Regions from separate parts of the Mesorhizobium sp. M7A.F.Ca.ET.027.02.1.1 genome, predicted to be linked through region 2. Evidence: predicted binding sites of a transcription regulator. Region 2 holds the regulator's gene; each other region holds the start of a gene.
The links. The regulator LexA, encoded in region 2, represses DNA repair genes until DNA is damaged. The targets are predictions, from matches to a motif close to TGTTCNNNNTGTGTTCNG.
Positions count from the first base shown of each region.

Region 1 (4,615 bases), on a different contig from region 2:
CCTTCTGGCTGATGAAGCGTGGCGGCTGTTCGGCAACACGCCGCTGGGCATTCCGCGCGTGCAGGCGGTCTGCGACTTCGTCCACAACCACATCGTCTTCAACTACGGCAATGCTCGGCCGACACGCACCGCCGCGGAAGCGTATCGCGAACAGAGCGGCGTGTGCCGAGACTACGCGCATCTCGCGGTCACCTTCTGCCGGGCGCTCAACATCCCAACGCGCTATTGCACCGGCTACATCAGCGACATCGGTATGCCGAAACCATGGGCGAGCATGGATTTCTGCGCCTGGATGGAAGTCTATCTCGGCGGCCGCTGGCATGTCTTCGACCCGCGCAACAATGCACCGCGCATCGGCCGCATCCTGATCGCCTCCGGCCGCGACGCCGCCGACGTGCCGCTGACCCATATATTCGGCCCGGGAACGCTTGCCGGCTTCAAGGTGTGGACCAGCGAGATCGTCGAGTAGTCGCCGTTTTCCATAGGCCGATCTCTCATGACCGCTGGCTTGGACGACCCGACATTCGCGCGGTGTGATGCCTGTGGAGCTTTAGCGGCCTGGCCGCTAGACTGCGCCTTGAATGGGAACAAATGCCATGGCCGGGCACGGCGGCTCAAAAAAGGTGATCTACGCGGCGCTCGCCGGCAATTTCGCCATCGCGCTGACCAAGTTCGCCGCCGCCGCCTTCACCGGCAGTTCGGCGATGCTGTCGGAGGGCGTGCATTCGCTGGTCGATACCGGCAATGGCGGCCTGCTGCTCTACGGCATGCACCGCGCCGCCCGCCCGGCCGACCGGACGCATCCGCTCGGTCACGGCCGCGAACTCTACTTCTGGAGCTTCATCGTCGCGCTCCTCGTCTTCGCGCTGGGCGCCGGCGTGTCGTTCTACGAAGGCGTGACCCATATGATGGCGCCGGAGCCGGTCGCCAACGCCGAGGTGACCTACATCGTGCTCGGCCTTTCCTTCCTGTTCGAAGGCAGTTCGTGGTGGGTAGCGCTGAAGGAGTTCCGCCAGCAGAAGGCAAGCAGGGTTGGCTGCGGGCGGTGCAGTCGAGCAAGGACCCGAGCGTCTACACCGTGCTGTTCGAGGACAGTGCAGCGCTTCTCGGCCTGATCGTCGCGTTCGCCGGCATCCTGGCGGCGGAAGTTCTGGAAATGCCAGAACTCGACGGCGCCGCCTCGATCGGCATTGGGCTGATCCTGGGCGCGACGGCGATCTTCCTGGCCCGCGAAAGCAAGGGCCTGCTGATCGGCGAGCCGGCATCGCCCGAGGTGCAGATGAAGGTGCTGGCGATCGCCCAGCAGGATCAGGCGGTGCAGCGGGCGAACGGCGTCCTGACCGTCCATATGGGGCCGGCAGAGATTGTCGCCGGCCTGAGCATCGAGTTCGAGGACCATTTGACGGCGCCCGAGATCGAAGCTTGCGTCGAGCGCCTGGAGGCGCAGCTGAAGAAGGAGATGCCGGAGATCACACGGCTGTTCGTCAAGCCACAGACGGCAGGCACCTGGGAGAAGCGGCGCAAGCTGATCGACACCGCATCCGATCCGGCTCTGGACTAGCGCCGCGCCATTGCCTGGCTGCCTTGACCCGCTAGGATTAAAGGGAGTTTGGAGGAGCGAAGATGAAAATCGACGGCGGCTGCCATTGTGGCGCCATCACCTACGAGGCGGAGGTCGACCCGGAGAACACCGGAATCTGCCACTGCACCGATTGCCAACAACTGACCGGAACGGCTTTTCGCGTGACCGTGGGCGCGCCGGAAGGCCACTACCGGATCACCAAGGGTGCGCCAAAGGTCTATATCAAGACAGGATCGAGCGGCGACAAGCGCGCGCAGGGCTTTTGCGGCGAGTGCGGCTCGCATCTCTACGCGACATCGGTTGGCGACGGGCCGAAGGTTTATGGCATCCGGGTCGGCACGGCGCGACAACGTGAACAGTTAGTCCCGAGACGGCAAAGCTGGCACCGCTCGGCGCTGCCCTGGTTGCCGGAATTCCCGGGTATGACGACCAAGGAAGAGCAGTAGCGCCGGTCCGGCGCCGCGCCTCAATCGTCGCCTTCGACGACCCTCAGCCTGAGCTGCCCGGTTTTCGAATCGGCAACGCGCGCGCCAGTATCGACCTTCGCGGCGGGAGCCCGTGACGCTGCGTCCGCGGCGGCATCGCCGTCGGGCTGCGCGCCGAATTCCAGTGCCTCGATCTTCTGGCCGCGCTTGGTGACCTTCGACGTCGAAACCAGGATGTCGTCGATGTCCTTGGCCGACTGACCGAAATGCACCTGCAGCTTGCGCACCCGCTCGTCGACGCGCGCGACATCCTCCATCAGCCGGATGACTTCGCCCTGAATCAGGTGCGCCTGTTCGCGCATGCGGGCATCCTTGAGGATCGCCTGGATGACCTGGATCGACAGCATCAGCAGCGACGGCGAGACGATGACGATGCGGGCACGGTGCGCCTTGTGGACGATCGCCTCGAAATTCTCGTGGATCTCGGCGAACACCGATTCCGACGGCACGAACATGAAGGCGGTGTCCTGCGTCTCGCCCTGGATCAGGTATTTTTCCGAGATATCGCGGACATGGATCTCGATGTCGCGGCGGAAGGCCTGCGAGGCGGCCTTCTGCAGGTCGGCGCCGTCGGCGGCGCGGATGGCATTCCAGGCTTCGAGCGGAAACTTGGCGTCGATGGCCAGCGACGGTGCGCCGTTCGGCATCTTCACTAGGCAGTCAGGACGGCTGCCGTTCGACAGCGTCGCCTGGAATTCATAGGCGCCGTGCGGCAGGCCGTCGGCGACGATCGCCTCCATGCGCGACTGGCCGAAGGCGCCGCGCGTCTGCTTATTGGAGAGGATCGCCTGCAGCTGCACCACCTGGCCGGCGAGCGACTGGATGTTGCCCTGCGCGACATCGATGATGGCCAGCCGCTCCTGCAATTTGGCCAGACTCTCATGCGTGGATTTGGTCTGCTCGGTCATGGTCTGGCCGAGCCGGCCGGTCATGGCGTCGAGGCGCTGGCCGATCGATTGCGTCAGCTCCGCCTGCCGTGCGCCGAACACTTCGGCGATGGCGCCCATACGACCCTGCATTTCGGCCTGGCTTTGCAGAATGCCGGCCATCCGCACTTCCGCATCGCGGGCATGATCGGCGGCTTCCGCAGCCGCGACGGCGCGCGCCTTCGCCGACCGCCACAGCGCAATGACCAGCGCCACGAACAGGGCCAGAAACAGCAAAGCGCCGAAGGCCAGCGCATGGCCGAGCGTGACGGTTGTGGCGCCAAGCCGGGCGACAGGTTCGGAAAGGATGGTGCTCAAATCATTCATGTGGACAGCATAAACGATTCGCGCTGCCGGCACAGATCAAAACGTGAACGAGCCTCCAGCCTACCGGTTGACGCTTTTCTCTGGAGGTCTTAGGTGGAACGCCATGTCGATCAAGCCGCTCATCATCCTTCCCGACCCCATCCTGCGCCAGGTTTCCAAGCCCGTGGAGCGTGTCGACGCGTCTTTGCGCAGATTAGCCGACGACATGCTGGCGACCATGTATGACGCGCCGGGTATCGGGCTGGCGGCGATCCAGATCGGCGAACCGCTGCGCTTACTGGTGATCGATCTGGCCAAGGAAGACGAGACGCCGGCGCCGCATGTCTTCATCAATCCGGAAATCCTGGAGAGCGCAGATGCGCGCTCCGTCTACGAGGAAGGCTGCCTGTCGATCCCGGATTATTACGCCGAGGTCGAACGCCCGGCCGCTGTGCGGGTCAAGTATCTCGACCGCGACGGCAAATTGCAGGATATGGAGGCCGAAGGCCTGATGGCGACCTGCCTGCAGCATGAGATCGACCACCTCAATGGCGTCCTGTTCATCGACCACATCTCGAAGCTGAAGCGCGACATGGTGGTGAAGAAATTCAAGAAGCTCGCCAGGGACAAGGCGCCGGGCAAGCTGGCGGGATAGGGATCATTCGAGCACGCCACGCAAAACCCAATCCCTGCCAAGCTCGAACGCTTTTGCACCGATCTCTAATGCAAGCGCGCGAGATTCTGGCGAGATGATCAGCACCAGAGAGACAACCACGGCTAACACCATCATTAGCAGGGTGTTATAAATGGCGAAATTGCTCTCTCTTCGCCTCGACAATTCGCCTTTCTCGTATCGTTCTTCGACCGATTTGTATTCAGCTATTGGCTTCCTGCGTTTCCCCAAGGGATTTTGAGCGCGCTGCATATGAAGCTCCCAGGACAGATCCGCGAAGCATACGCCTGAACAGTTGGTGTAGACTTAATGGACCGTTTTGAGTGGCTGGGTGAAGGGGCGGAACTCTTGTTGATCAATGACTCCGGGGGTGATATCAGAGATATCAAATCTTGGAGGCATCCATGGGCGATATGTTGATCAGAGATATTCCCGAACCCTTGAAGCGCGAAATTGAACACGCGGCGCGCAAGGGCGGCCAAAGTCTGTCGGGCAAGGCGATCGATCTCTTGCGTAAAGGCATGGTCGCGGAGAAAGAAGCCAAACCGGAGCCGGGACTTTCCGCGTGGGATGCCATTCGTTCGGCGTTCGCTGCTGAAAATGCAATAGGCGATGAATTTTCCGAGATAATGGACCAAATCGA
Region 1 covers NZ_RZOL01000336.1:2,075-6,689, reverse strand. Annotated here, with positions in the region: partial or broken gene EN749_RS27315 (transglutaminase family protein) at 1-469, shown strand, start outside; partial or broken gene EN749_RS27310 (cation diffusion facilitator family transporter) at 597-1,561, shown strand; gene EN749_RS27300 (GFA family protein) at 1,624-2,028, shown strand; gene EN749_RS27295 (DNA recombination protein RmuC) at 2,049-3,320, opposite strand; gene def (peptide deformylase) at 3,424-3,954, shown strand; gene EN749_RS27285 (hypothetical protein) at 3,958-4,224, opposite strand; gene EN749_RS27280 (plasmid stabilization protein) at 4,377-4,615, shown strand, end outside.
Region 1: a site for LexA is predicted at 3,353-3,370, ahead of EN749_RS27295 (DNA recombination protein RmuC). Genes of this name have one in related genera too.

Region 2 (11,425 bases):
CATAGCGGGGCGGCAGCCCCTTGGCTCTGGCAGCCTCGCGCATGGCCTCCAGTTCGGCCGGCGTGGCATAGCAATAATACGCCTTGCCCTTGCGCACGAGCTCCTCAGCCACCTCGCGGTGGCGCGGCGCACGCTCGAACTGCGACACCGGCTCGCCGTCCCAGCTCAGGCCAAGCCAGGAAAGCCCGTCGAGGATGGCAGCCGTCGCGGCTTCATTGGAGCGTTCGCGGTCGGTGTCCTCGATGCGCAGCAGCATCGTGCCGCCAGTGTGCTTCGCATACAGCCAGTTGAACAGCGCCGTGCGCGCGCCGCCTATGTGCAGATAGCCGGTGGGCGAAGGGGCAAAACGGGTGACGACCTTGTCGGACATGGAACTCTCGGAAACCATCTGAAGCGGGGTGCGGTTGCGCGGGCTTTCGCGCGCCCGGCGTTCATGTAGCATAGGGTGTCGAGGGCGCAAGGGGCAGACCCGATGGCTGGACGAGGCTGGGGCTCGGATCAGGGCGAGGACGCTGCCATCGGCGTCAGCGAACGGTCCCTGTTTGCGCCTCGGCCAGCCCCATTACCGCCGCCATCGCCCCTTGTGCCGGATCCCGGCAAGGCGCCCTTGCAAGCGGATGTCGCCGCCTCTGTTCCTGTTGCCGAAACCGGCAGGATCGTTCGCGTGCGCCGGCAAATCAGCCTGACATCACTGCCTCGCCTGCGCCACAGCGTGAACACGGCGGCGAGCCTGGAACTCGACCGGGGCGTGGCCTTCCTGCTGGTGCCGGTCTGCCTGGCGATCGGAGCGATCGGCTATTTTTCGCTGACGGCTGAACCCGACTTTGCGAGACCTGTCGCGGTTGTCATCTTGACGGGGATCTGTGCGCTGGTCTCGCGCTCATGGCCAAAGACCCATCTGTGTTTCATGGCGGCGCTTTTGTGCGCCCTAGGACTGCTTGCTGCCAAGGTCGAGACGTGGCGTGCGGGCACACAAATGTTGGGCTCGGAAATCTCGACGCAGGTGACCGGCCGCGTCGTCTCGCTCGACCGGATGGAAACTGGCCGTATCCGGCTGACCATCGACGTGACATCGACCGCAAGACCGAAACTGCGCTATGCGCCGGAACGGGTGCGGCTTTCGGCACGCAAGATCCCGGCTGACGTGACCGCAGGCTCCCTCATCACTGGATATGCCAAGCTTTTGCCGCCGACCGGGCCGGTGCGGCCGGACAGCTATGATTTCTCCTTCGACAGCTATTTTGCCGGCATCGGCGGCAGCGGGTTCTTTCTCGGCAACCCCAAGCTTGTCGTCAGCGATGGTGGCGACATGTCGCTGCCGGCCCGAATTTCCTCTAGCGTGGAAAATGCCCGCGAGGCCATCGCCGACCATATCAGGGCGAGCGTCGGCGGCGCCGAAGGCGAGATCGCCGCGGCGCTGATCGTCGGCGTGCGCGCCGGCATTCCCGATGACATCAATGAGGCGATGCGACGTACCGGCATCTACCACATCATCTCGATTTCGGGACTGCACATGGCGCTGGTCGCAGGCACCATCATGGGCTTGCTGCGCGGCGCCTTCGCGTTGTTTCCCGACTTTTCCGCGCGTCGCCCGGTCAAGAAGTATGCCGCCGTCGCCGCACTGTTCTCGATCGCGGCCTATCTCATCATCTCTGGAGTCGTCGTTGCCGCCGAGCGCAGCTTCATCATGCTGGCGGTGATGCTGATTGCCGTGCTGTTCGATCGAGCAGCACTCACCATGCGCAATCTGGCGATCTCGGCGATCGCCGTCATCGTGGTGTCGCCGCATGAGGTGGTCGGCCCGAGTTTTCAGATGTCGTTCGCCGCGACCGCGGCTCTGGTCGGCGCCTATGCCGGCTGGGCCGTTCACCGCGCGGGAAAAGCAAGACCGCCGCCCCCAAAGCGATCCATGCCCGGTTTCCTGACGCGAAAGTTCGTGCTCGCGGCAACCGGCCTTGCCATGACCTCCATCATCGCCGGCAGCGCCACGACGCTGTTTGCCATCTGGCATTTTCAGCGTGTGTCGCCGCTCAGCCTGTTCGCCAATCTGGCGGTTATGCCGATCGTCACCGTCGTCATGTTCCTGGCTGTCGCAAGCGCGCTGCTGATGCCTTTCGGATTGGATTGGCCGGCCCTCTACCTGATGGGCAAGGGTCTGACGGTGATGATCGCCATATCGGGTTGGATCTCCGAACGTTCGCCTGTCGATGCGGTTGGGCTGATTTCGCAGCAATCTGTCCTGCTGGTGACAATTGCCCTGGTCATCGCGACAATGGCGACAACTTGGCTGCGGCTCGCTGCTCTGCCATGCGCGCTGGCAGGCTTGCTGACCGTCTCGGATACGCGCACGCCGGATGTGCTGATCTCGGAGGACGCCCGACTGGTTGCCTTGCCGATCGGCGGTGGCGAACTCGCCGTCAGCCGCGCTCGGCCGAACGAATTCACCGTCGACAACTGGAAACGCGCACTAATATCCGAAACCATCGTCGTGCCGGAGGTGTTCGACAAGGGCGACGGGCAATTCGACGTCGCGGATGCCGTTGAGCTACCGCCGGGATCGCCGTTCTATTGCACCTCAGGCGTCTGCGTGGCCAGGCACACGTCCGGTGCGATCATTGCCTATGTCGAGGACCGCAAGGACACCTGGAAAGCCTGCGGTTTCGCCGAGCTGATCGTCATCAATGACGCCACCGCGTATGACGCCTGTCACAACCCGCTGGTTCTCGTCATCACCAAGCGGCAACTGGCTCGCAAAGGCAGTGCCGCGATCTTCTTCGATCGCCAATCGGCGACCACGCCGGCGACGATCAGCTTCGCCGTGGACAGCCCATACCGGCCCTGGCATGCGCAACGCAAATTCTCGCGCGAGGCGAGGGGGCTGCCACCCTTCAAGAGACCCGAGAAGCCAGTGGCTGAAACGCAGCCGCCTCAGTAGCGGCGGATCAGGCCAACGAGCTTGCCTTGCACCTTGACCCTGTCCGGCCCGAAAATACGGGTTTCATAGGCTGGATTGGCGGCTTCGAGAGCAATCGAAGCGCCCTTGCGGCGGAACCGCTTCAGCGTCGCTTCCTCTTCATCGACCAGCGCCACGATGATCTCGCCGGGGTTCGCCGTGTCGGCATTGCGGATGATGACGGTGTCGCCGTCGAAGATACCGGCCTCGATCATCGAGTCGCCCTTGACCTCCAGCGCATAGTGGGCACCGCCCATGATCATGTCCGGCGGCACCGAGATCGAATGCGTCTGATGCTGGATGGCATCGATCGGCACACCGGCGGCGATACGGCCCATGACCGGGATCGACACGGCGGAGACCGCATCGTCATCATTGCCGGGCGAGGGCATCCGCGAAGGCGCCGGCTTGATCTGCCGGCCAAGGGCACCACCCTGACCGAGACTGCCCTGGATGACGCTTGGCGAAAACTTCTTTGCCGCGTTGAGGCCGGGCGCGATCGAGTCCGGCAATCGCAGCACTTCCAGCGCGCGTGCCCGGTTGGGCAACCGGCGAATAAAGCCGCGCTCCTCAAGTGCGGTGATCAGCCGATGAATCCCGGATTTGGAGGCAAGGTCGAGCGCCTCCTTCATCTCGTCGAAGGATGGCGGAATGCCGCTCTCCTTCAGGCGTTCATGGATGAACATCAGCAGTTCATGTTGCTTGCGTGTCAGCATGGCGGCCCCCAGATTACCTGAAACCAGAATCGAAAAACAAACCCAGAACAAACACTATCTGTTCCAGTTGTGTTCTGCAACCGTTTAAAGTTTAATGAATTTGTTAAGGCTGCTGAAATTATTTGGGCTTGCCAGCGGGTCGCGATCGACAGGCGCCAACCACGGCAATGCGCCTGCTCACATTGAAATCATTATGGTTAATGACCTGTGGCTCATCCTCGACCCAAGGCTTGGCATCATCTGCCGATCGACCTCCACAAGGGACGCTATCAATCTTCGGGACGTTCGTTTGCCGTGAACGAAACGGAGCCAAAACGCCAACGTCTGTTGGCATTTGTGGCTGGAATTCAGCCCTCCGTCATCCGCCGGGCAGTGAGGGCGGCGACGGCAAATCGCGGAGATCGTTGCGTCAGGTAACGGCTTCCTTGACGGCGAAACGCTGGTCCTTCCATGCGCCCGTGCGCAGAATATCCGCCAGCACCTCAACCGCCAGCCACACATCCTTGTAGCCGACATAGAGCGGCGTGAAGCCGAAACGGATGGTCGATGGCGCGCGAAAATCACCGATGACGCCGCGCTCGATCAGCGCCCGCATGATTTGATAGCCGTGATCGTGAAGGAACGACACCTGGCTGCCGCGCCTGGTCGCGTCGCGGGTGGTCTCCAGCGTGAGGCCATAGGCGCCGCACTTTGCTTCGACGAGCTGGATGAACAGTTCCGTCAGCGCGACGCTCTTTTTTCGCAATGCCGCCATGTCGACGTCGTTCCAGATGACAAGCGCGCCTTTGAGCGCCCGCATCGACAGGACCGGCTGGGTGCCGCACAGAAAGCGGCGGATACCGGTGCCGGCAACATACCCCCGTTCGAAGGCAAAGGGCCGCGCATGGCCCCACCAGCCGCTGAGCGGCTGGCTGATATCGCCGTGATGGCGCTGCGCGGCATAGATGAAGGCCGGTGCGCCCGGACCGCCGTTGAGGTACTTGTAAGTGCAGCCGATGGCGAAATCGGCATTTGCCTGATCGAGCTCGACGGGCAGGGCGCCGGCGGTGTGGCATAGATCCCAGACGATCAGCGCTCCGGCCGCATGAGCCTTGCGCGTCAGCGCCGCCATGTCGCGCAGTTCACCCGATTTGTAGTTGACGTGGTTGACCAGCACCACCGCGACGTTTTCGTCGATCAGCTCTTCGATGGTGGGCGCGTCGACGCCCGCGAGGCGCAGCAGGACGCCGTCCCGTGTCGAGGCCACCCCTTCGGCGATGTACAGGTCGGTGGGGAAACTGTCACCCTCGGCGACGATGACCGACCGGCCCGGCCGCATCTCCAGCGCCGCATGCAGCACCTTGTAGATGTTGGTCGACGTCGTGTCGCAGACGACGGTCTGGCCGGCCGCGGCTCCAATCAGGCGTCCGAGTTGATCGCCGAGTTCGATCGGCATCTCGAACCATCCGGCCGTATTCCAGGCTCGGATGAGGTCCTGGGCCCATTCCTGGGTTGCCGCCTGCTGCAGCTCGCCGAAAACGGCATGAGACGCTGCCCCCAGTGAATTGCCGTCGAGATAGATCACCCCCTCCGGCAGAATGAAACGGTCGCGCATGGCCCGCAGCGGATCTGTGGCATCCATCGCTTCGACTGCGGCGAGATCAGGAAATCCACTCATGGTCAGTCAGTCCCCGGTTGTTCGCGAAGGGTGTTCCGCCGCCGCGCGTCGCTGTTTTCATTTCGACGATGTCAGAGCCGGGTGCGGACCGTCCACAGTTCCGGGAACAGCACCACCTCGAGCATCTTCTTCAGATACGAAGCACCCGACGTGCCGCCGGTGCCGCGTTTCAGACCGATAATGCGCTCAACCGTGGTGACGTGGTTGAAGCGCCAGCGGCGGAAATAATCCTCGAAGTCGACCAGCTTCTCTGCCAGTTCGTAGAACATCCAGTAGCGCTGCGGATCGCGGTAAATGGTTTGCCAGGCGACCAGCACCTCTTCATTCTCGGTTCGCGTCTCACGCCAGCCCGTGCGCTTGGCATCGGCACCGATGTCGAATCCGTTGCGCGCAAGCAGCAGCAGCGCTTCGTCGTAGAGCGATGGTTCGGTCAGGATCGCTTCCAGCTTTCCGCTCAGGTCGGGCCGGTGCTTGTGCGGCCCGAGCATGGCCAGGTTGCGGTTGCCGGCCATGAACTCGATGGCGCGATACTGCCAGGACTGGAAACCCGAGGACTGGCCGAGCGCGTCGCGGAACTCGGTGTATTCGCTCGGCGTCATCGTCCGCAGCACATCCCAGGCATTGTTCAGCTGCTCGAAGATCCGCGCAACGCGCGACAGCATCTTGAAGCTCGGCTCGAGCCGGTCGGCGCGGATGGAACGGATCGCGGCGCCGATCTCGTGCAGAGCGAGCTTCATCCAGAGTTCGGAGGTCTGATGCTGGATGATGAACAGCATCTCGTCATGCGCCGATGACAGCGGCGTTTGGGCCTCCAGCACTTTCTCCAGGTGCAGGTAGTCGCTGTAGGACATGCGCTCCTTGAACGACATCTGGGCGCCTTCGGACGCCGGATCGTATGGCTCGCTCAATCGATTTTCTCCGTGCGCAGCCGGAAGCGCTGGATCTTGCCGGTCTGGGTCTTGGGCAGGGCGGCGATGAATTTTACCGATCGCGGATATTTATAGGGCGCGATCATTGCCTTGACATGGTCCTGCAGGCGCTTGGTGGTGAGGGCGTCGGGCGCGACGCCCTGCACCAGCACGACATGCGCCTCGACGATCTGGCCGCGCTCGGCGTCCTCGGCGCCAATGACAGCGCATTCGGCGACGTCCGGGTGCGCCAGCAGCGCCGCCTCGACCTCGGGACCGGCGATGTTGTAGCCGGCGCTGACGATCATGTCGTCGGAGCGTGCGGCGAAATGGAAGAAGCCTTCCTCGTCCTGCGTGAAGGTATCGCCGGTGAGGTTCCAGCCGTCGCGCACGTATTCCTTCTGCCTGTCATCGGCCATGTAGCGGCAGCCGGTCGGTCCGCGCACCGCAAGCCTGCCGGTCGCGCCGCGTGGCACCTCGCGCATCTCGTCATCGACGACGCGCGCCTCGTAGCCGCCCACCGGCTTTCCGGTCGACGCGGGCTTCATGTCGTCAAAACGGTTGGAGATGAAGATGTGCAGCATCTCGGTGGCTCCGATGCCGTCGAGGATCGGCTTTCCGGTCTTTTGTGTCCACTCTTCGAAAACGGGAGCAGGCAAGGTTTCGCCGGCCGAAACGGCGACGCGCAGCGATGACAGGTCCGCTCCTTCATCCATGGCCTTCAGCATGGCGCGGTAGGCAGTCGGCGCGGTGAAAGAGATCGTCGCTTTGTAGGTCTCGATGATGTGGATCATGTTGGGTGGCGTCGCCTGCTCCAGCAGCGTCGCCGCCGCACCGAAGCGCAGCGGGAAGATGGCGAGTCCGCCAAGGCCGAAGGTGAAGGCCAGCGGCGGCGAGCCGACGAAGATGTCGTCCGGCGTCACCTCCAGGATTTCGCGGGCGTAGGCGTCGGCGATGATCAGCAGGTCGCGGTGAAAATGCATCGTCGCCTTCGGAACGCCTGTTGTGCCCGAGGTGAAGCCGAGCAGGGCAACATCGTCGCGGCCGGTGTCGACTGCGGTGAACGTCACCGGCTTGTCGAGAGCGGCACGATCGAGTTCAGCATCATGGTTGGCGGTGCCGTCGAAACCGATGACCTGCTTGAGGAATGCGCTGTCCTTGGCGCAGGCGGTCATCTCGTCCATCAGCCTGGTGTCGCAGAGCGCGACGGTGATTTCCGCTTTGTCGACGATCTTGGCGAGTTCGCCGGCGCGCAGCATCGGCATGGTGTTGACGACCACGGCGCCAACCTTGGTGGCGGCCAGCCAGCAGGCGACCATTGCGGGGTTGTTGGCCGAACGGATCAGCACCCGGTTGCCCGGCTCGACCCCATAATTCTCGACCAGCGCGTGGGCCAGCCTGTTCGTCCAGTCGGACAGTTCCTTGTAGGTGCGGCGGCGGCCATTGCCGATCAGCGCGGTGTGGTCGCCCAGGCCTTTCTCGACCAGCCTGTCGGTCAGTTCGACACCGGCGTTGAGGCGTTCGGGATAGTCGAAGCCGTCGAGCAGGATTTCAGGCCATTGCTCCGGCGGCGGCAGGTGATCGCGCGTGAACGTGTCGATATGCGCTGAAGGCCCAAGCATGTCGCCGCTCTCCTGTCTGCTGGACGGCCAGTGCGCGAGGCGCCTGACCAGTGATCTGAAGGTCCTGCTTTTTTTGAGGAGGCTTCGTGCCGCAAGTCGCGCCTTGCTCGACGCCACCCGAACGGGGTGACCATTTGCAGGCTTCGGGCAGCACAGCAGACCTCCCATTGTCGGCTGTTCGTGCGGGCAGGATCGCACCAGTCGAAATTTGTTTCAAGCCTAAAATGTTTTTGCCCTAGAGCATTGACGCATGGCGTGGCGGTGGCCATTGCTAGCGGAACAGCGATGCCGTTTTTGGGGAAGGGCGCAGATGTTCGAACGTCACATCGTCGATTGGGATGATGCCTATGCCAACGGTGCGAATATCGCCGGCAGCGACCGATGGCCGGCCGCGTGGGTGGAGCCTGCGCAAGCGTTTCGTGACGCACTCTCGGCGCAGGGCCGGGCACGGCTCGACATCACCTATGGCGATGGGCGACGCAATCGGCTCGATCTCTTCCTCCCCAGCGCCACGCCCAAAGGGTTGGTGGTGTTCATCCATGGCGGTTACTGGAAGGCGTTCGACAAGAGTTTCTGGTCGCATCTCGCCAATGGTGCGGTCAGCAGCGGCTTTGCCGTGGCGATGCCGTCCTACACGCTGTGCCCGGACTTACGCATCGCCGGCATCGTCCAGGAGATCGGCGTGGCGATCGGCAAGGCGGCGGCAATGGTCGACGGGCCGCTGATGCTGACCGGACATTCGGCCGGCGGCCATCTTGCCAGCCGGATGGTGACGACAACCACGCCTCTGGCGGACGATGTGGCGCGGCGCGTGCGCCATGTCGTTTCGATTTCGGGTGTCCACGATCTGCGTCCGATCATGCGCACCGAGATGAACGCGATTCTGGCCATCGACGAGGCCGAGGCGTTGGCGGAAAGCCCGGCACTGTTGCGGCCCATGGATGGTGTCCGCATCACCTGTTGGGCCGGTGGTGGCGAGCGCGCCGAGTTCCTGCGTCAGAACGCCTTGCTTGCCAACATCTGGACGGGCCTCGGTGCTGCAACCAGCACCGTGGTCGAGCCCGACCGGCATCATTTCAGCATTGTCGACGGCCTTGCCGATCCGGCCCACCCACTGAGCCGCGCCTTGATATCGGGCTAGCACCGAGATCATTTTCCATTTTTTTATTAATGGTTTGTCTTGTTCTGCTTCAGCGCAGCATCAGTACGCTGCAGGCCTCGCCAGCAGCTGCTGCGGGGGCAAACGGCGCCCGCACGATCAGCCCGTTGGCGTCGGCCAGCATTCTCAGCATCGAGGAATCCTGGATACCGAACGGCGTCGCCACCAGCACGCCGTCATCTTCCCTGACCACGGCTCGGACGTAGTCCTGGCGCAGATCATTGGCCGGCATGGCGGCACCCAACCGCGCCGGACGAATGTCCTGGCGATGATTGCGGCCGCCGAGCCGCGCCAGCAGCGGCTTCAGGAACAATTGCGAGCAGACCAGGCTTGCCACCGGATTGCCGGGCAGGCCGATGCACCTGATATCGCCGAGGCGGCCGAACATCAGCGGCTTGCCAGGACGCATGGCGATCTTCCAGAAGCCGAGCGTCATGCCTTCGCCGGTCAGCACGTCGTGGATCAGGTCGTGATCGCCGACCGAGGCGCCACCAAGCGTCACAATGACATCCGCACCGGCCGCGACCGCTTTTTGCACCAGTTCGGCGATAGCATCCTTGCGATCGGCGGCAATGCCGAGATCGAGCGCGCGGGCGCCGACCGAGTGTGCGGTGGCGGCGACGCCATAGGCATTCGATGAAATGATCTGGTCCGGGCCGAGATCGCTGCCCGGCGGCAGCAATTCGTCGCCGGTGGCGATAATGGCGACCAGCGGCCGTTTCACCACGCTGACCCGAGGATGGTTGGCCGATGCTGCCAGCGACAGTGCCGCCGGGTCGAGCAAGCGGCCTTTTTCCAGCAGCATGTCGCCTGTTGAAAAATCGAGCCCGATGCGGCGGATATTGCGCCATTGCGCCGTTGGCTCGGTCACTTCGATTTCGCCGCCGCCGAGATCGCGGACATTCTCCTGGATGACGATGGTGTCGGCGCCTTCGGGCAGCGGCGCGCCGGTGAAGATGCGCACGGCCTGCGTCTGGCCGACCGTGCCGTCGAAGCCACGCCCAGCCGGCGCCATGCCGATCACCGACAGCCTGGATGGGACCGACGTGACGTCGGCGGCGCGCGCTGCATAGCCGTCCATGGCGGAAGCATTGAAAGGCGGCTGGGTGCGAAGTGCCACGACCGGTTCCGCCAGAACACGATCCACAGCCTCGAACAGGGGAACGCTTTCGCCGGCTAGAGGCGCCGCGCCATCAAGCAGGCGTTCAAGCGCCTCCGCGATAGGAACCAGCGCCATCAGGCGCTCGCCTTGTAGTCACCCGACTTGCCACCGGTCTTTTCGACCAGGCGGATGCCGGTGATGACCATGGCGCGGTCTACTGCTTTGGCCATGTCGTAGATGGTCAGGCAGGCGACCGAAGCGGCGGTCAGCGCTTCCATCTCGACACCCGTCTTGCCGGTGACGCGCGCCAGTGCGGTGACCTTCAGGCCGGGCAAAGCATGGTCGGGCTCGATGTCGACGGAAACCTTGGTCAAAAGCAGCGGGTGGCAGAGCGGGATCAGTTCATGCGTCTTCTTCGCCGCCATGATGCCGGCGATGCGCGCGGTGCCGAGCACATCGCCCTTCTTGGCGTTGCCGGCGAGGATCATCTTCAGCGTCTCGGGCTGCATCGCGACAAAGCCTTCGGCGATCGCCGTGCGCGTTGTTTCGTCCTTGTCGCCGACGTCGACCATGTTGGCCTCGCCCTGCGCGCCGAGATGGGTAAGGCCCGATACCATCGTCAGATGGCCTCGGCCAAAGCCTTGCCTGTCAGAAGCAGGCGCGTCGCCGCGGTGACGTCCTGTTGCCGCATCAGGCTCTCGCCGACAAGAAAAGTGCCGATGTCGCTCTTTTGCAGCCTGAGGCAGTCGTCATGCGAGAAAATACCGCTCTCGCTGACCAGCAAGCGGTCGGCCGGAACCATCGTCGCCAGCCGCATGGAAGTGTCGAGGCTGGTCTCGAATGTGCGCAGATTGCGGTTGTTGATGCCGATCAGCCGCGACGACAGTTTTAGCGCGCGCTGCGTCTCGGTCTCGTCGTGCACTTCGACCAGTGCATCCATGCCGAGTTCGAAGGCCGTCGCCTCGAGCTCGCTGGCCAGGACGTCGTCGACACTGGCCATGATGATCAGGATGGCATCCGCGCCCCAGGCGCGGGCTTCGTAGACCTGATACGGATCGAACAGGAAATCCTTGCGCAGCGCCGGCAGCGCGACGGCGGCTCGCGCCCAGGTGAGAAATTCGGGCGCACCCTGGAAGGACGGTGCATCGGTCAGCACCGAAAGACAGGCAGCACCACCCTTGGCATAGGCCTGCGCCAGCGCCGGTGGATCGAAATCGGCACGGATCAGACCCTTGGAAGGGCTCGCCTTCTTGATCTCGGCGATTAGCGCGAAGGCGCCGGATTTGCGCTTCGCTTCCAGTGCGGCAA
Region 2 covers NZ_RZOL01000165.1:846-12,270, reverse strand. Annotated here, with positions in the region: partial or broken gene gltX (glutamate--tRNA ligase) at 1-370, opposite strand, end outside; gene EN749_RS18770 (ComEC/Rec2 family competence protein) at 473-2,935, shown strand; gene lexA (transcriptional repressor LexA) at 2,929-3,669, opposite strand; gene kynU (kynureninase) at 4,079-5,326, opposite strand; gene kynA (tryptophan 2,3-dioxygenase) at 5,398-6,234, opposite strand; gene EN749_RS18750 (AMP-binding protein) at 6,231-7,856, opposite strand; gene EN749_RS18745 (alpha/beta hydrolase) at 8,167-8,997, shown strand; gene glp (gephyrin-like molybdotransferase Glp) at 9,047-10,252, opposite strand; gene moaC (cyclic pyranopterin monophosphate synthase MoaC) at 10,252-10,734, opposite strand; gene trpC (indole-3-glycerol phosphate synthase TrpC) at 10,737-11,425, opposite strand, start outside.

Region 3 (14,459 bases), on a different contig from region 2:
TCGCAGCGCGGATGTCCTGCATCAGCTTTTGATAGTAAGAAAGGTTGTTCCAGGTCAAAAGCATAGCACCGAGCGCTTCTTGCGAGCGCACCAGATGATGCAGATAGGCGCGTGAGTAGTCCCGGGCGGCCGGGCAGTCGCTTTCCTCGTCGAGCGGCCGTGGATCGTCGGCATGGCGGGCGTTGCGCAGATTGACCTTGCCGCGCCTTGTATAGGCAAGGCCGTGGCGGCCGGCCCGTGTCGGCATCACGCAGTCGAACATGTCGATGCCGCGCGCCACCGATTTCAGGATATCGTCGGGCGTGCCGACACCCATCAGATAGCGCGGCTTGTCCGCTGGCAGTTCCGGGCAGGTGATGTCGAGCATCTCGAGCATCACCGCTTGCGGTTCGCCGACGGCCAGGCCGCCGACCGCATAGCCCTTCAGCTCCATCGCGCTCAGCGCCTGCGCCGAGCGCTCCCGCAGCGCCGCGTTGTCGCCGCCTTGCACGATGCCGAACATCGCCTTGCCCGGCTGATCGCCGAACGCCGTCTTGCAGCGCTCGGCCCAACGCAACGACAGCTCCATGGCGCGCTCGATTTCCTTCATCTCGGCCGGCAGCGCCGTGCATTCGTCGAGCTGCATCTGGATATCGGAATCGAGCAATCCCTGGATCTCTATCGAACGCTCCGGCGACATCTCGTAGGCGGCGCCATCGATATGCGAGCGGAAGGTGACGCCCTTTTCGGTCAGCTTTCTCAGCTTCGACAGCGACATCACCTGGAAACCGCCGCTGTCGGTCAGGATAGGATGCGGCCAGCGGGCGAACTCGTGCAGGCCACCGAGCCGCGCCACACGCTCGGCGCCGGGCCGCAGCATCAGATGATAGGTGTTGCCCAGGATGATGTCGGCGCCGACACCGCGCACCTGGTCCATATACATGGCCTTGACGGTGCCGCCGGTGCCGACCGGCATGAAGGCCGGCGTGCGGATTTCGCCGCGCGGCATGTCGATCACGCCGCGTCGCGCCTTGCCGTCGGTTGCCAGAACCTTGAAGCTGAACGGCTTAGCCATTGAATTCCTTGTCGTGGATCGGGGCGTCCGGCGCCTGATTGTCGAGCGACTGGCGGTAGTGGATGCAGCCGCGCATGGCGGAATCGAGGTGCTGGCGAATGCCGGCGCGCAGCTTTTTCAATTCCGCATTCAGCGCATAGCGGTCAAAGGCTTGCAGATCATCGTCCATCGCTCGTCTCCGCTCGGAAAAGCAGGCTTGCGTCGCCATAGGAATAGAATCTGTAACGGTTCTCGATCGCATGGGCATAGGCCGCACGCATCGTGTCGAGGCCGCTGAAGGCCGAGACAAGCATGAACAGCGTCGAGCGCGGCAGATGGAAATTGGTCATCAGCACGTCGGCGGTGCGAAAACGGTAGCCGGGCGTGATGAAGATATCGGTCGGACCGGACCACGCAGCCAGAGTACCGTCCTCACGCGCCGCACTCTCCAGCAGTCGCAGCGAGGTCGTGCCGACGGCAACGACGCGCCCGCCTCTTGCTCTTGCGGCATTCAGGGCGTCCGCAGTGGCTTCGCTGACCGAACCGGTCTCGGCATGCATCTTGTGGTCGGCGGTGTCGTCGGCCTTCACCGGCAGGAACGTACCGGCGCCGACATGCAAGGTGACGAAGCGGCGTTCGATGCCCTTGCTGTCAAGCGCTGCAAAAAGCTCCGGCGTGAAATGCAGGCCCGCTGTCGGAGCCGCGACGGCGCCTTCCTCGCTTGCATAGATGGTCTGGTAGTCGGCCCGGTCGCGTTCGTCGTCGTCGCGTTTCGAGGCGATGTAGGGCGGCAGCGGAATGTGGCCGACCGCGTGCAGTGCCTCGTCGAGGAAGGGCCCCGACAGGTCGAAGCCGAGCAGTGCTTCGCCGCCCTCGCCTTTCTCGATCACCGTGGCGTCGAGCTGACCGAGGAAACAGGAATTGCCGTCATGGCCGAAATGGATGCGGTCGCCGGCGGCTATGCGCTTGCCCGGCCGCATGAAGGCCAGCCAGCGGTCCGGCGCCATGCGCATATGCAGCGTGGCTTCGACCTGCGCCGTCGCTTCGCCCCGCCGCCTTATGCCTTTGAGCTGCGCTGGAATGACCTTGGTGTCGTTGAACACCAGCACGTCGCCGGCCCTGAGCAAGGACGGCAGGTCGCCAACCGTCCAGTCATCGAGCCCTTCGCCTGATTTGACCAGAAGCATCTTGGCGCTGTCACGCGGCTGCGCCGGGCGGAGCGCGATGCGCTCCTCCGGCAAGTCGAAGTCAAAGAGATCGACGCGCATCAGTAGAGCCGGACGAGCAGCGCTCCGGCCAAGAGCAGCACCGCGCCGGCAACGCGGCCGAGCGAGATTTCACGCACCGCGACGCCGAGGAAGCCGACGCGGTCGATGAGCATGCCGGCCAGCAACTGGCCGGCGACCAGAAACGCCATCAGCGCGGCAGCACCTATGCGTGGCGTGAGAATCGTCGACAGCGTGACATAGAAACCGCCCAGCATGCCGCCGGCCACGAACAGCCAGGGCGCCGGCGCCTTCCAGTCGAGCGAGATGCCTTGCAGCTTCACCACCGTGACGGAGATGATACCGAGCACGATCGCGCCCGACAGGAACGAAAACGCAGCCGCCGCGACCGGGAGGCCCAAGCCGCGTGCCAGCTGCGAATTGATCGGCGCCTGAATGGCAATGAAGGCGCCGGACAGGATGCCGAGAAGCGACCAGACGACGCCCATCATTGTCGTTTGCCCTTACTTGACGTCGGCCGCGACCTTCAGCGACACGATCTTGTCGGGATCCTGCACCGGCTCGCCGCGCTTGATCTTGTCGACATTGTCCATGCCTTCGATGACCTGGCCCCAGACCGTGTACTGGCGGTTGAGGAAGGCGGCATCGTCGAAGCAGATGAAGAACTGCGAATTGGCCGAGTTCGGGTTCTGCGAGCGGGCCATCGAGCAGGTGCCGCGAGCATGGTTGGCGTTGGAGAATTCAGCCTTCAAATCCGGCTTTTCAGAGCCGCCCATGCCCGCGCGGGACGGCGCGAAGGAAGGCTTGCTCGAATTGCCGAACTTGACGTCGCCGGTCTGCGCCATGAAACCCTCGATGACGCGGTGGAAGACCACGCCGTCATAGGCGCCTTCCCTGGCCAGTTCCTTGATGCGGCCGACATGGCCGGGCGCCAGGTCGGGGAAAAGTTCTATGACGACCGTGCCCTTAGTCGTTTCCATGATGAGCGCGTTCTCGCGGTCCTTGATTTCGGCCATGTCAGATATCCTTTTGAGTAAACAGAGTTATTCGACAATTTACTTGTCGGCGGCGATGCGCACCTTGATCATCCGGTCGGGATCGGTGACCGTGCCGTTGTCCGCCTGATCGCCCTTCTTGATGTGATCCACCAGGTCCATGCCGCTGACGACATTGCCGACGATCGTGTACTGGCCATCGAGGGGCGGTGCCGGAGCGAACATGATGAAGAACTGCGAATTGGCCGAATTGGGGTCCTGCGAGCGGGCCATGCCGACCACGCCGCGCTTATAATGTTCGGTCTGTGAGAATTCGGCCGGCAGGTCGGGCAGGTCGGAACCGCCGGTGCCGGCGGCCTCGGCGCTGAAACCCTTTTTCATATTGCCGAACTTGACGTCGCCGGTCTGCGCCATGAAGCCGTCGATGACGCGGTGGAAGGCGACGTTGTCATAGGCGCCTTGGCGCACCAGCTTCTTGATCTGCTCGACATGCTTTGGCGCCAGATCGGGCCTCAGCGCAATGGTGACGTCGCCGTCCTTCAGCGTGATGATCATTGTGTTTTCCGGGTCGGCGGCGAAAGCCGAGACCGACACAGCCACAAGACCGGCGAGCACGACAAGGAACGAGGCTAGCTTTTTCAGCTGCATGGTTTTCTCCGAAAACTTACTTCTTGAACTTGGCTGTGAGCGCACCGGCAACCGCCGCCGGCACGAAGGGGCGAATGTCGCCGCCCATCGAGGCAATCTGGCGAACAAGTGTGGCGGTAATGGTGCGTACCGAAGGACTGGCGGGCAGAAAAACCGTCTGCAGTTGAGGCGCCATGGTCTCGTTCATGCCGGCCATCTGCATCTCATAGTCGAGGTCGGTGCCGTCGCGCAGGCCGCGGATCATGATCGAGGCGCCCTGCTTCCTGGCGGCGTCGATGACCAGCCCGTCGAAGGCGACGACCTTGATGCGGGCACCGTCGCTGCCGAATTCCGTCTTCGTCGCCGTCTCGATCAGCTTCACCCGCTCCTCGAACGAAAACAGCGGTTGCTTGCCCGGATGGATGCCGATCGCCGCATAAACGATATCCGCCACGGCCAGCGAGGCCTTCAGCACATCGAGATGGCCGTTGGTCAGCGGGTCGAAGGAGCCGGCATAGAGGGCAATGCGTTCAGTCATGGCAGGTGCTTCTAATGCATGATCCCAAAAAGTGGAAACCGGTTTTTGGAAAAGATCATGCTCAAATGAAAGCTAGAGCCCGTTCCGTCTTCCGTCCATCAAGATGGGACAGGCTCTAGCGAGCCTCTCTCGCAAAGGCAAATCCGATCGGCGCGCCGGCCGTGAACCTTTTCCGGCACATGAACCACAGATGAACACGCTGATCACGAAGCCTTCACGCAGCGTTCACTAGGTTGCACCTTAATAAGATGAAACCAAAATCCCATCTATCCGTTGTTAGGCGCAGGAGAACACGCACATGCTGATCTACATGCTCGCCACCGCAATGACCGTCGCCATGCTGATCGCCACCGTATTTGGGCTGCATCAGGAGGCGCAACGCATCCGCGTCAAGGCAAACACCAAGCGCTTCGAAGGCTTCGGCCCGCGCAAGCCATATCGTCACTACTGATAAAGCCTGAACTTGCTGCCGCGCCGGCCACCTGGCCGGCGTTGCTATGTCAAAACCCGGGTGCCGGACTTAGTCCGCACCCTCCGGACCGGCGTCAGGCGCCGGAGCGGCATCAGCACCGCCCTCGACCGTCTCATCGCTTTCTTCGTCCGCTTGCGGTTCCGAGATCCGCTCGACCGAAACCACCTTTTCGCCTTCAGCCGTGTTGAAGATGGTCACGCCCTTGGTGGCGCGGCTGGCGAAACGGATGCCGTTGACCGGAACCCGGATGACGGTGCCGCCGTCCGACACCAGCATGATCTGGTCGTCATTGCCGACCGGGAACGTCGCCACCAGCCTGCCAATCTCGGCTGCCTTCGACACATCGGTGGCGCGGATGCCTTTGCCGCCGCGTCCGGTCAGCCGGAAATCATAGGACGACGAACGCTTGCCGTAGCCGAACTCGGTGACCGTCAGCACGTACTGTTCGTGCGCCTTGAGCTCTTCGTATCGGTTGTCGGAAAGCTCCGTCTCCTCGCCGATCTCCTCATTGGTCAGCGCGATCTCTTCCTCTTCGCCGGTCGTTTCCGTGGCAAGCCGCCGCTCCGCCGCCGCGCGCTTCAGGTAAGCGGCGCGTTCCGCTGGCGAAGCATCGACATGCTCTATCACCGACATCGAGATGATGCGGTCGGTCTCGGCCATGGTTATGCCGCGCACACCGACCGAATTGCGGCTCTGGAAGACGCGCACGTCGCCGACGGAGAAGCGTATGCACTGGCCGGAACTGGCGGTCAGCAGCACGTCGTCCTTGTCGGTGCAGGTCTCGACGCCGAGGATCTCGTCGCCTTCTTCCTCCAGCTTCATGGCGATCTTGCCGTTGCGGTTGACCTGGACGAAGTCGGATAGATCGTTGCGGCGCACGGTGCCGCGCGTGGTGGCGAACATCACGTAAAGTTCGCCCCAGCTGGCCTCGTCCTCCGGCAGCGGCATGATGGTGGTGATGCGCTCGCCCTGCTCCAGCGGCAGCATGTTGATCAGCGCCTTGCCGCGTGACTGCGGATTGCCGATCGGCAGCCGCCAGACCTTTTCCTTGTAGACGATGCCGCGCGAGGAGAAGAACAGCACCGGCGTATGGGTGTTGGCCACGAACAGCCGGGTGACGAAATCCTCTTCCTTGGTCGACATGCCGGAGCGGCCCTTGCCGCCGCGACGCTGCGCCCGGTAGAGCGACAGCGGCACGCGCTTGATGTAGCCGGAATGGCTCACCGTCACGACCATGTCCTCGCGCTGGATCAGGTCCTCGTCTTCCATGTCCGAACCGCCGTCGGTGAGTTCGGTGCGGCGCGGCGTGCCGAACTCGTCGCGCACGGCAGCAAGCTCGTCCTTGACGATCTGCTGGACGCGCGCGCGGGACGACAAAATGTCCAGGTAATCGATGATTTCGGCGCCGATCGTGTTCAACTCGTCGGCGATCTCGTCGCGGCCGAGCGCGGTCAGGCGCTGCAGGCGCAGTTCGAGGATGGCGCGCGCCTGTTCCTCTGACAGATTGTAGGTGCCGTCTTCGTTGATCCGGTGACGCGGGTCATCGATCAGGAGGATCAGCGATTCCACGTCGCCAGAGGGCCAGCGCCGCTCCATCAACTGCTCACGCGCCGTCTGCGGATCCGGCGCGGTGCGGATCAGCTTGATGATCTCGTCGATGTTGGCGACTGCGATGGCGAGACCGACCAGCACATGGGCGCGGTCGCGCGCCTTGCGCAGCAGGAATTTCGTCCGCCTTGTGATCACCTCCTCACGGAAGGCGACGAACGCCTTCAGCATATCGGTCAGGTTCATCACTTCCGGCTTGCCGCCGTTCAGTGCCACCATATTGGCGCCGAAGGAGGTCTGCAGCGGCGTGAAGCGGTAGAGCTGGTTGAGGATGACGTCGGCAACGGTGTCGCGCTTCAACTCGATGACGACGCGGTAGCCTTGGCGGTCGCTCTCGTCGCGGATATCGGAAATGCCCTCGATGCGCTTGTCGCGCACCAGTTCAGCCATCTTCTCGATCATCGACGACTTGTTCACCTGGTAGGGAACCTCGGTGATGATGATCGACTCGCGGTCGTTGCCGCGCTGTTCGATGTTGACCTTGCCGCGCATGACGATGGAGCCACGGCCGGTCGAATAGGCGTTGTAGATGCCCGAACGGCCAAGCACGATGCCGCCGGTGGGGAAATCCGGTCCCGGAATGATCTCCATCAACGCCGGCAGGTCGATCGCCGGATTGTCGATGAGGGCGATGGCGCCGTTGCAGATTTCGCTGAGATTATGCGGTGGAATGTTGGTCGCCATGCCGACGGCGATGCCGCCCGAGCCGTTGACCAAAAGGTTGGGAAACCGTGCCGGCAGAACCTTCGGTTCGCTGCCCGACGCGTCGTAAGTGTCCTGGAAATCGACGGTATCCTTGTCGATATCCTCCAAAAGCTCGTGCGCGACCTTGGTCAGCCGCGCTTCCGTGTAGCGCATCGCCGCAGGCGGATCGCCGTCGATGGAGCCGAAATTGCCCTGCCCGTCGATCAACGGAACGCGCAGCGACCAGTCCTGTGCCATGCGCACCAAGGCGTCATAGATGGAGGCGTCGCCATGCGGATGGTATTTACCCATCACGTCGGCGACCGGACGCGCCGACTTCACATATTTGCGGTTCCAGTGGTAGCCGCTCTCATGGGCGGCGAAGAGAATGCGGCGATGCACCGGCTTCAGGCCGTCGCGCACGTCCGGCAGCGCACGGCTGACGATCACGCTCATAGCGTAATCGAGATAGGAGCGCTGCATCTCCTCGACGATGGATATCGGCTCGATGCCGGTGGGGCCGCCGTCGGCGCCGCGCGGTGTCTTCTGGTCGGTCAAATCGGATCACAATCTAATCAGGAATCACTTGGTGCTTATATAGGAAGCAAGCCCGAAACTCCAACCTTCACGGCACTTTTCCAGTGTCATTTTCGGTGGTAATTTCAAATGGATACCGCTGATTGCGACGATATGGCCAAGGCAGTTTTCGCCGCCCTGACGCAAAAGCCTGCGTGTCTGCCTTGGCGGGCACGGGGCCGATTCACGAAGCAGAAACGGCCCATGCGCCACGGCGGCTGCGATACTGGCCCGGCGTCTCCCCGATGATCCGCCGAAAACGACGATTGAAGGTCGACAGATCGTTGAAGCCTGCCTCGAAGGCGATCGCCGAGACCGCATCGTTCGACAGGCGTAGCCGCACCGCCGCCCTGTGCAATCGCGTCCTGAGCAGGAATTGGTAGGGCGTCATGCCCGCCACCTGCCGGAAGATGCGCAGGAAGTGATACGGACTGGTCGCCGTCTCATCGGCAAGTGCTGAAAGCGAGACCGGCCCATCGGCGTCCAGTTCGATCCGCCGCACTGCCTCGGCCACCCGTTTCTGATCGCGGCGGCTCGGCGCGCGCCCGACATGCGTAGCGCCAGAGGCTGTAGCCACGGCAGCACCGGCCAAGCGCAGGGAAAGTTCCTCGAAGGCGTCGATGTCGGCCATCTCGCGCGCGGTCTCCGCCTCGGCCAGGAGTGGCGCCAGTACCGGCAAAGGCGGCAGGCGCGCCGCCTTGAAAGCCAGCTTCCTGGTGCCCGGCACTCCAGCTGCGATTCGTTCCATGTAGGCCGGATCGAAATGGAACGAGAGGCAACGGTCGCCGCTGCCATGCTCGTGCCCGCATTCGTAACATGTGCCGGGATTGCCGAGCAGGAGCGCGCCGGGCGCCAGCATCGCCGTGCCTTGTTGGGCGCGGTAGCGAAACGTGCCGCTGGTGACCGCAGCGACGCAGAAATCCTGATGCGCTTCCTCGAACGGCCGGTCGCTGGCGCCGGCCGTGCAAATGACGTCCGTCACGTGCCAACCGGCTCCGAATGCGAGACTATGCGTGGTCGTCGTCATAGTCGAAATATAGCAATTTTTCCCAAGCTCAGAACCCCGTCACCGCCTACTCCTAACGGTCTCCTGACAAGAAGAGACCGTAGCCATGTTCGATCAATCCTCGTTTGCCGAAGCCCTGCATAGCTCCGGACCGATCGAAGGGCTTGCCGAAAAACTGAGCCTTTACGGCCGCTTCGTCGGCGCCTGGACGTTTGAGGCCTCGCGCCACCTCGAGGACGGCACTGTGCTGACAGGGCGTGGCGAGGTGCATTTCGGCTGGGTGCTGGAAGGCCGGGCGATCCAGGACGTGTGGATCCTGCCCGCGCGGGACGCCGGTCCATCGCCATCCTTGGGCACATGGACTTTTTACGGCACGACGCTGCGCGTCTATGATCCCGGCGCGGATGCCTGGCACATCTTCTGGAGCGACCCGCGCAACCAGTATTTCAGCCGCCAGCTCGGCCGCGCCGAGGGTGACACGATCGTGCAAGTGGGCGCCGACGACACCGGCAGCTCGGTACGCTGGAGCTTTTCACGCATCACCGAAAACTCCTTCCGCTGGCTGGGCGAACGCTCGCAAGACAATGGCGCGACATGGCGGCTGGAAGTCGAGTTCCTGGCGCGGCGAGCGGTTTGATCTACAAGGATTGCAGCAGCCCAGAATAAAAGCGTCGCGATCCTTCGCGCTGCCCTCTGTCCCGCATCAACCACTTTCTCACGAACGGTTCCCACCGAACGGGCTTTGCTCTACCAATATTCTGGCACGGGCACAGCCCGGCGGGAGGGTCAGAGATGCCGAGTTTCGACAGCCTGTTCAACGCTTTCGTCACCATTCTCGTGACCATCGACCCGCCCGGCCTGGCGCCGCTGTTCCTCGCCGTGACGCGCGGCATGAACCGCGAGGAGCGCCAGCAGGTTTCGGTGCGCGCCTCGATCATCGGTTTCCTGGTGATGGCGCTGTTTGCGGTTGCCGGGGCCTCGATCCTGTCGGTGTTCGGCATAACGTTGCCGGCCTTCCGCGTCGCCGGCGGTTTCCTGCTGTTCTTCATCGCCTTCGAGATGGTGTTCGAGCGCCGGCAGGACCGCAAGGAGAAGATCGGCGACGTCGCCATCACCAAGGACATGATCCACAACATCGCCGCCTTCCCGCTGGCGATCCCACTGATCGCGGGCCCTGGTGCCATTTCGGCAACTGTGCTGCTTTCCGGCTCGTTTCAAGGCTTTGCCGCGCAGGCGGCGCTGGTCGGCATCATCTTCGTCTGCCTCGCCATCACCTATCTGGTGTTCGTGCTGTCGGAACGCATAGACCGCATCCTCGGCCAGACCGGCCGCTCGATCCTGACCCGTCTGCTTGGCGTCATCCTGGCGGCACTGGCTGTGCAATTCGTCGCCGACGGTATCAAGGCGCTGATAGCGGGCTGAACGACAGTCCCTACTGCCTACTGCCTACTGCCTACTGCCTACTGCCTACTGCCTACTGCCTACTTCGCCACCGTATCGATGACCTCGAAATCGTGGGTAATCGTGGCGGTCTTGGCCAGCATCGCGGAGGCCGAGCAATATTTTTCGATCGAAAGGTCGATCGCGCGTTTCACCTTGACGCTGGAGAGTGCCCTGCCCTTGACGACGAAATGCATGTGGATGCGGGTGAACACTCTTGGCTCGGTTTCGGCCCGCTCGGCATCAAGCTCGACCACGCAGTCCTCGACCGCCTCGCGGCCCTTTTCGAGGATATGCACGACATCATAGGCCGAACAGCCACCGGTGCCGATCAGCACCAACTCCATCGGGCTTGGACCCGGCGTCCTGCCTTCCGGTCCGTGCGCTGTTCCGAGCACGACCTTGTGACCGCTGCCGGATTCCCCGACGAAGGTGCGCTCCTCGACCCACTTTACCCGTGCTTTCACCCAACTCGTCCTCTCACCGTATTTCGTTGATCGGCCCGGTCAGCCTCAATCACGATGCAAAACCCCGAAAGTCCATGAACGACTCTCGGGGCACTGTGTCCGACATAACTGTTGCGATCAGAACGGGATTTCGTCATCCAATTCGCGCGACGAACCACCGCCGCCGCCGCTCTTGGCACCGCCGCCACCGCGATTGAAGCCTTCGCTCGGGCTGGACTGGCCGAAATCGGAACCACGGCTGCTGCCGCCACCGGTATAGCCGCCGACCTGACCGCCCTCGCCCTGTCCGCGTGCGTCGAGCATCTGCAGCTCCCCGCGGAATTTCTGCAGCACGACTTCCGTCGTGTACTTGTCGGCACCGGTCTGGTCCTGCCATTTGCGCGTCTGCAACTGGCCCTCGACATAGACCTTCATGCCCTTCTTCAGATACTGCTCCGCCACCTTGGCGATGCCCTCATTGAAGATGACGACGTTGTGCCACTCGGTTTTTTCCTTGCGTTCGCCGGAATTCTTGTCGCGCCAGCTTTCCGATGTGGCGATGCGGATGTTGACGACCGGCTCACCCGAATTCAGGCGACGGATTTCGGGATCCGCGCCGAGATTGCCGACCAGAATGACCTTGTTGACGCTACCCGCCATGATATTTCTCCGCGCTCATCCGAAACAAATTTTTGTCGCAGCACCTTACAGGCTGCGGGCGATCGCCGCTTGCCATGGCTGCCTTTACCCACAAGGTTTTTTGTTCCCTTTTCGTTCTTATCCGCATCGCTGCTTATTGTCAAGGAATGGCAGCAACGCCGAAGCCGATCATATGGGCCCGAAAACATCGCTTGCCAAATCGATAAGTATGCACTTATGCTTTTGGCATGATCGAAGCAGAGATTTTTCGCGCACTGGCCGACCCGACGCGCCGCGCCGTCTTTGAGCGGCTGGCCGCCGGCGAGATGAGCGTGTCGGAATTGCGCACCGGGATGACGGTGTCGCAGCCCGCGGTGTCGCAGCATCTGGCGGTGCTGCGTGGCGCCGGGCTGGTGGTCGAGCGGCGAGCCGGCCGCAACGCCTATTACCGCGCCGATCCGCAGGGGCTCGCCCCCTTGCTCTCCTGGATCGAACGCTACCGGACATTCTGGCCGGAGCGCATCGAAAGGCTGAAGGCGGTTTTGAAGGACATGGATCAATGAAGAAGGCGGGATTAGCGGCCAACGACGGCCAAGGCGACGCCGCGGATGCGCTTGAGTTCGAGTACGAGCTTGCCGAGCCGCCGGAAAAGGTCTGGCGGGCCCTGACCATACCGGAATTGCTGGCCGCCTGGATGATGCCGAACGACATCAGCCCCGAGATCGGCAACCGTTTTGCCTTCGCCGGACCGGACACGCCGATCGAATGCGAAATCCTCGACGCCGAACCCGGGAAGGTGCTGCGCTATTCCTGGCGGGAGCAGCCGGGCGACGCCGCCAGGCAGGGGCCGCTCGACAGTACCGTCACCTTCACACTTGCCCGAACCGTTTCCGGCGGCACGCATCTGCGCATCGTCCATGACGGCTTAGCCCGCAAGACCATGCCTGCCGTCGCCATGGCAGGCGCCGGCTGCCGGGTTTCGCTCGGTGCGAACAGGTCATCTAAGCCAATCGCCGCAAACACGCCTCGCCTCCTGCTTCGCGCGGCCTGAAAACAAAACGGACGGAGAGAGACAATGAGCGGTGTTGCCAGTCTGGTGCCGATGGTCATCGAGCAATCGAGCCGCGGCGAACGTGCCTTCGACATCTTTTCGCGGCTGCTGCGCGAGCGCATCATCTTCATCAACGGCGAGATCAACGACGACATCTCGGCGCTGGTCTGCGCGCAGCTTTTGTCGCTGGAATCGGACAATCCCGACAAGGAGATCTCGCTCTACATCAACTCGCCGGGCGGCGTGGTGACCAGCGGCTTCGCCATCTACGATACGATGCAATATATCAGCTGCCCGGTGTCCACCGTATGCATGGGCTTTGCCGCCTCGATGGGCTCGTTCCTGCTGATGGCAGGCACACCGGGGCGCCGGATTTCCCTGCCGAATGCCACTATCCTGCTGCATCAGCCGCTGGGTGGGTTCCAGGGCCAGGCATCCGACATCCAGCGCCATGCAGAGCGCATCGGCCGGACGAAACGGCACATGGCCGAACTTTACGCGCAGCATTGCGGCCGCAGCTATGAAGAGGTGGAACGCACGCTCGACCGCGACCACTTCATGACCGCCCGCGAGGCCCAGGCCTGGGGCATCGTCGACCACGTTTTCGACACGCGAAAGAAAGCGGCGTAAGCCAGGGCCGGATCGGAGACCGTCCGGCAGGTTGTCGAAGATTTGACGATGCCGGTCTGGTTCCATCGGCGGCGCGCCACTATAGTCCTGGGATGACCGACACTCATCAGTCCAGATCATTGCACCGCGTCATCGCCGTTGCAGCGCTCGCCATTGCGGCCCTCATCAGCGGCGCGGCACTTGCCGACGACAGTTCGTCGTCGACGCAAAAAAGCGCCCTTCCCGGCGTAACCGGCGACTACCGCATCGCCAAGCCGGCTCCCGAGCCGGACGATGCGCTGCCAGCCGGCGAGAACGGTACATTCAAGATCGGCGATACCGATGTCAGGATTTCCGGCAGCATCACTGTCGATGTCGGCGCCGGCTCGATCGGGCCGCCGCGCCACTGACAGCGCGTCGCGCTGCGCCTGTCGCCCACAAGACAGTCCCAAATAAAAACGGCCCCGCCGTGCCTTGGGCAAACGGACGGGGCCTTTTTGGATCTCAAATCCAATTTTGCCGGGAGTGTACTGCCGGCGTTTGATTTCGGATGCACCGCGGCATTCAGCCGACGATCCGACTAGCAGTCTCTGATTTTTACGAGAGACGGCAGGTCACGGTTTGCCGGCTGGCGAAAACGCTGAACCCTGGCACTTATGCCTGCCTAGGCTCCAGTGACAACTGGAACCCTAGGGGACGATCCGGTGGCGTCATAGCTCCGCTCCTCTGTCCGTTGCGATTGTTGTCAATTCGAAGCACAAATCGCAAATGCCTGCGGCGTCTCGCAGGCCGCCTTTGGGCGGCGAGGCCATCGAAAGACGGCCGTCTTCGTTGACTGCTGGAGACTGCTCCCGTCAGCTGGTGGCGTCAACCATCAATAGCCGGTTACCGAAAAATGTGATCGCCGGGAGGTTACGTGCAAGTCAGTTTTTGCACAGCTTTGTCAGGAGCGTGTTCGGCCTTTGTTCTTTCCGCTTGCCCGTTCACGCGAAAGACGCTTAAACGCTCTCGTCGGGAATTGTGGCGTATCTCGACGTGGCGGCAAAACTACCTACATAGGGGATGGCCGGGAAAACCCGCCATTCCAGGAAATTCCAGATTCTGAGGCGGCGACCGGCTATGGCCGACCATAAATATCTTTCCATTCGCGGGGCGCGCGAACACAATCTGAAGAATGTCGATCTCGACTTGCCGCGTGACAGCCTGATTGTCATGACCGGCCTGTCGGGATCCGGCAAGTCATCGCTTGCCTTCGACACGATCTATGCCGAGGGCCAGCGCCGCTACGTCGAAAGCCTGTCGGCCTACGCGCGGCAATTCCTTGAGATGATGCAGAAGCCTGACGTCGACCAGATCGACGGCCTGTCGCCCGCCATTTCCATCGAGCAGAAGACCACCTCGAAGAACCCGCGTTCAACGGTCGGCACCGTCACCGAGATCTACGACTATATGCGGCTGCTTTTTGCGCGCGTCGGCATCCCCTATTCGCCAGCCACCGGCCTGCCGATC
Region 3 covers NZ_RZOL01000018.1:13,749-28,207, forward strand. Annotated here, with positions in the region: gene tgt (tRNA guanosine(34) transglycosylase Tgt) at 1-1,054, opposite strand, end outside; gene EN749_RS37600 (hypothetical protein) at 1,047-1,223, opposite strand; gene queA (tRNA preQ1(34) S-adenosylmethionine ribosyltransferase-isomerase QueA) at 1,213-2,301, opposite strand; gene EN749_RS04025 (DMT family transporter) at 2,301-2,750, opposite strand; gene EN749_RS04030 (peptidylprolyl isomerase) at 2,763-3,275, opposite strand; gene EN749_RS04035 (peptidylprolyl isomerase) at 3,315-3,902, opposite strand; gene coaD (pantetheine-phosphate adenylyltransferase) at 3,919-4,419, opposite strand; gene EN749_RS04045 (hypothetical protein) at 4,718-4,870, shown strand; gene gyrA (DNA gyrase subunit A) at 4,940-7,741, opposite strand; gene EN749_RS04055 (AraC family transcriptional regulator) at 7,944-8,786, opposite strand; gene EN749_RS04060 (hypothetical protein) at 8,872-9,402, shown strand; gene EN749_RS04065 (MarC family protein) at 9,558-10,187, shown strand; gene EN749_RS04070 (OsmC family protein) at 10,247-10,672, opposite strand; gene EN749_RS04075 (single-stranded DNA-binding protein) at 10,790-11,311, opposite strand; gene EN749_RS04080 (metalloregulator ArsR/SmtB family transcription factor) at 11,539-11,853, shown strand; gene EN749_RS04085 (SRPBCC domain-containing protein) at 11,850-12,341, shown strand; gene EN749_RS04090 (ATP-dependent Clp protease proteolytic subunit) at 12,366-12,971, shown strand; gene EN749_RS04095 (hypothetical protein) at 13,064-13,360, shown strand; gene uvrA (excinuclease ABC subunit UvrA) at 14,070-14,459, shown strand, end outside.
Region 3: a site for LexA is predicted at 11,413-11,430, ahead of EN749_RS04075 (single-stranded DNA-binding protein). Genes of this name have one in related genera too.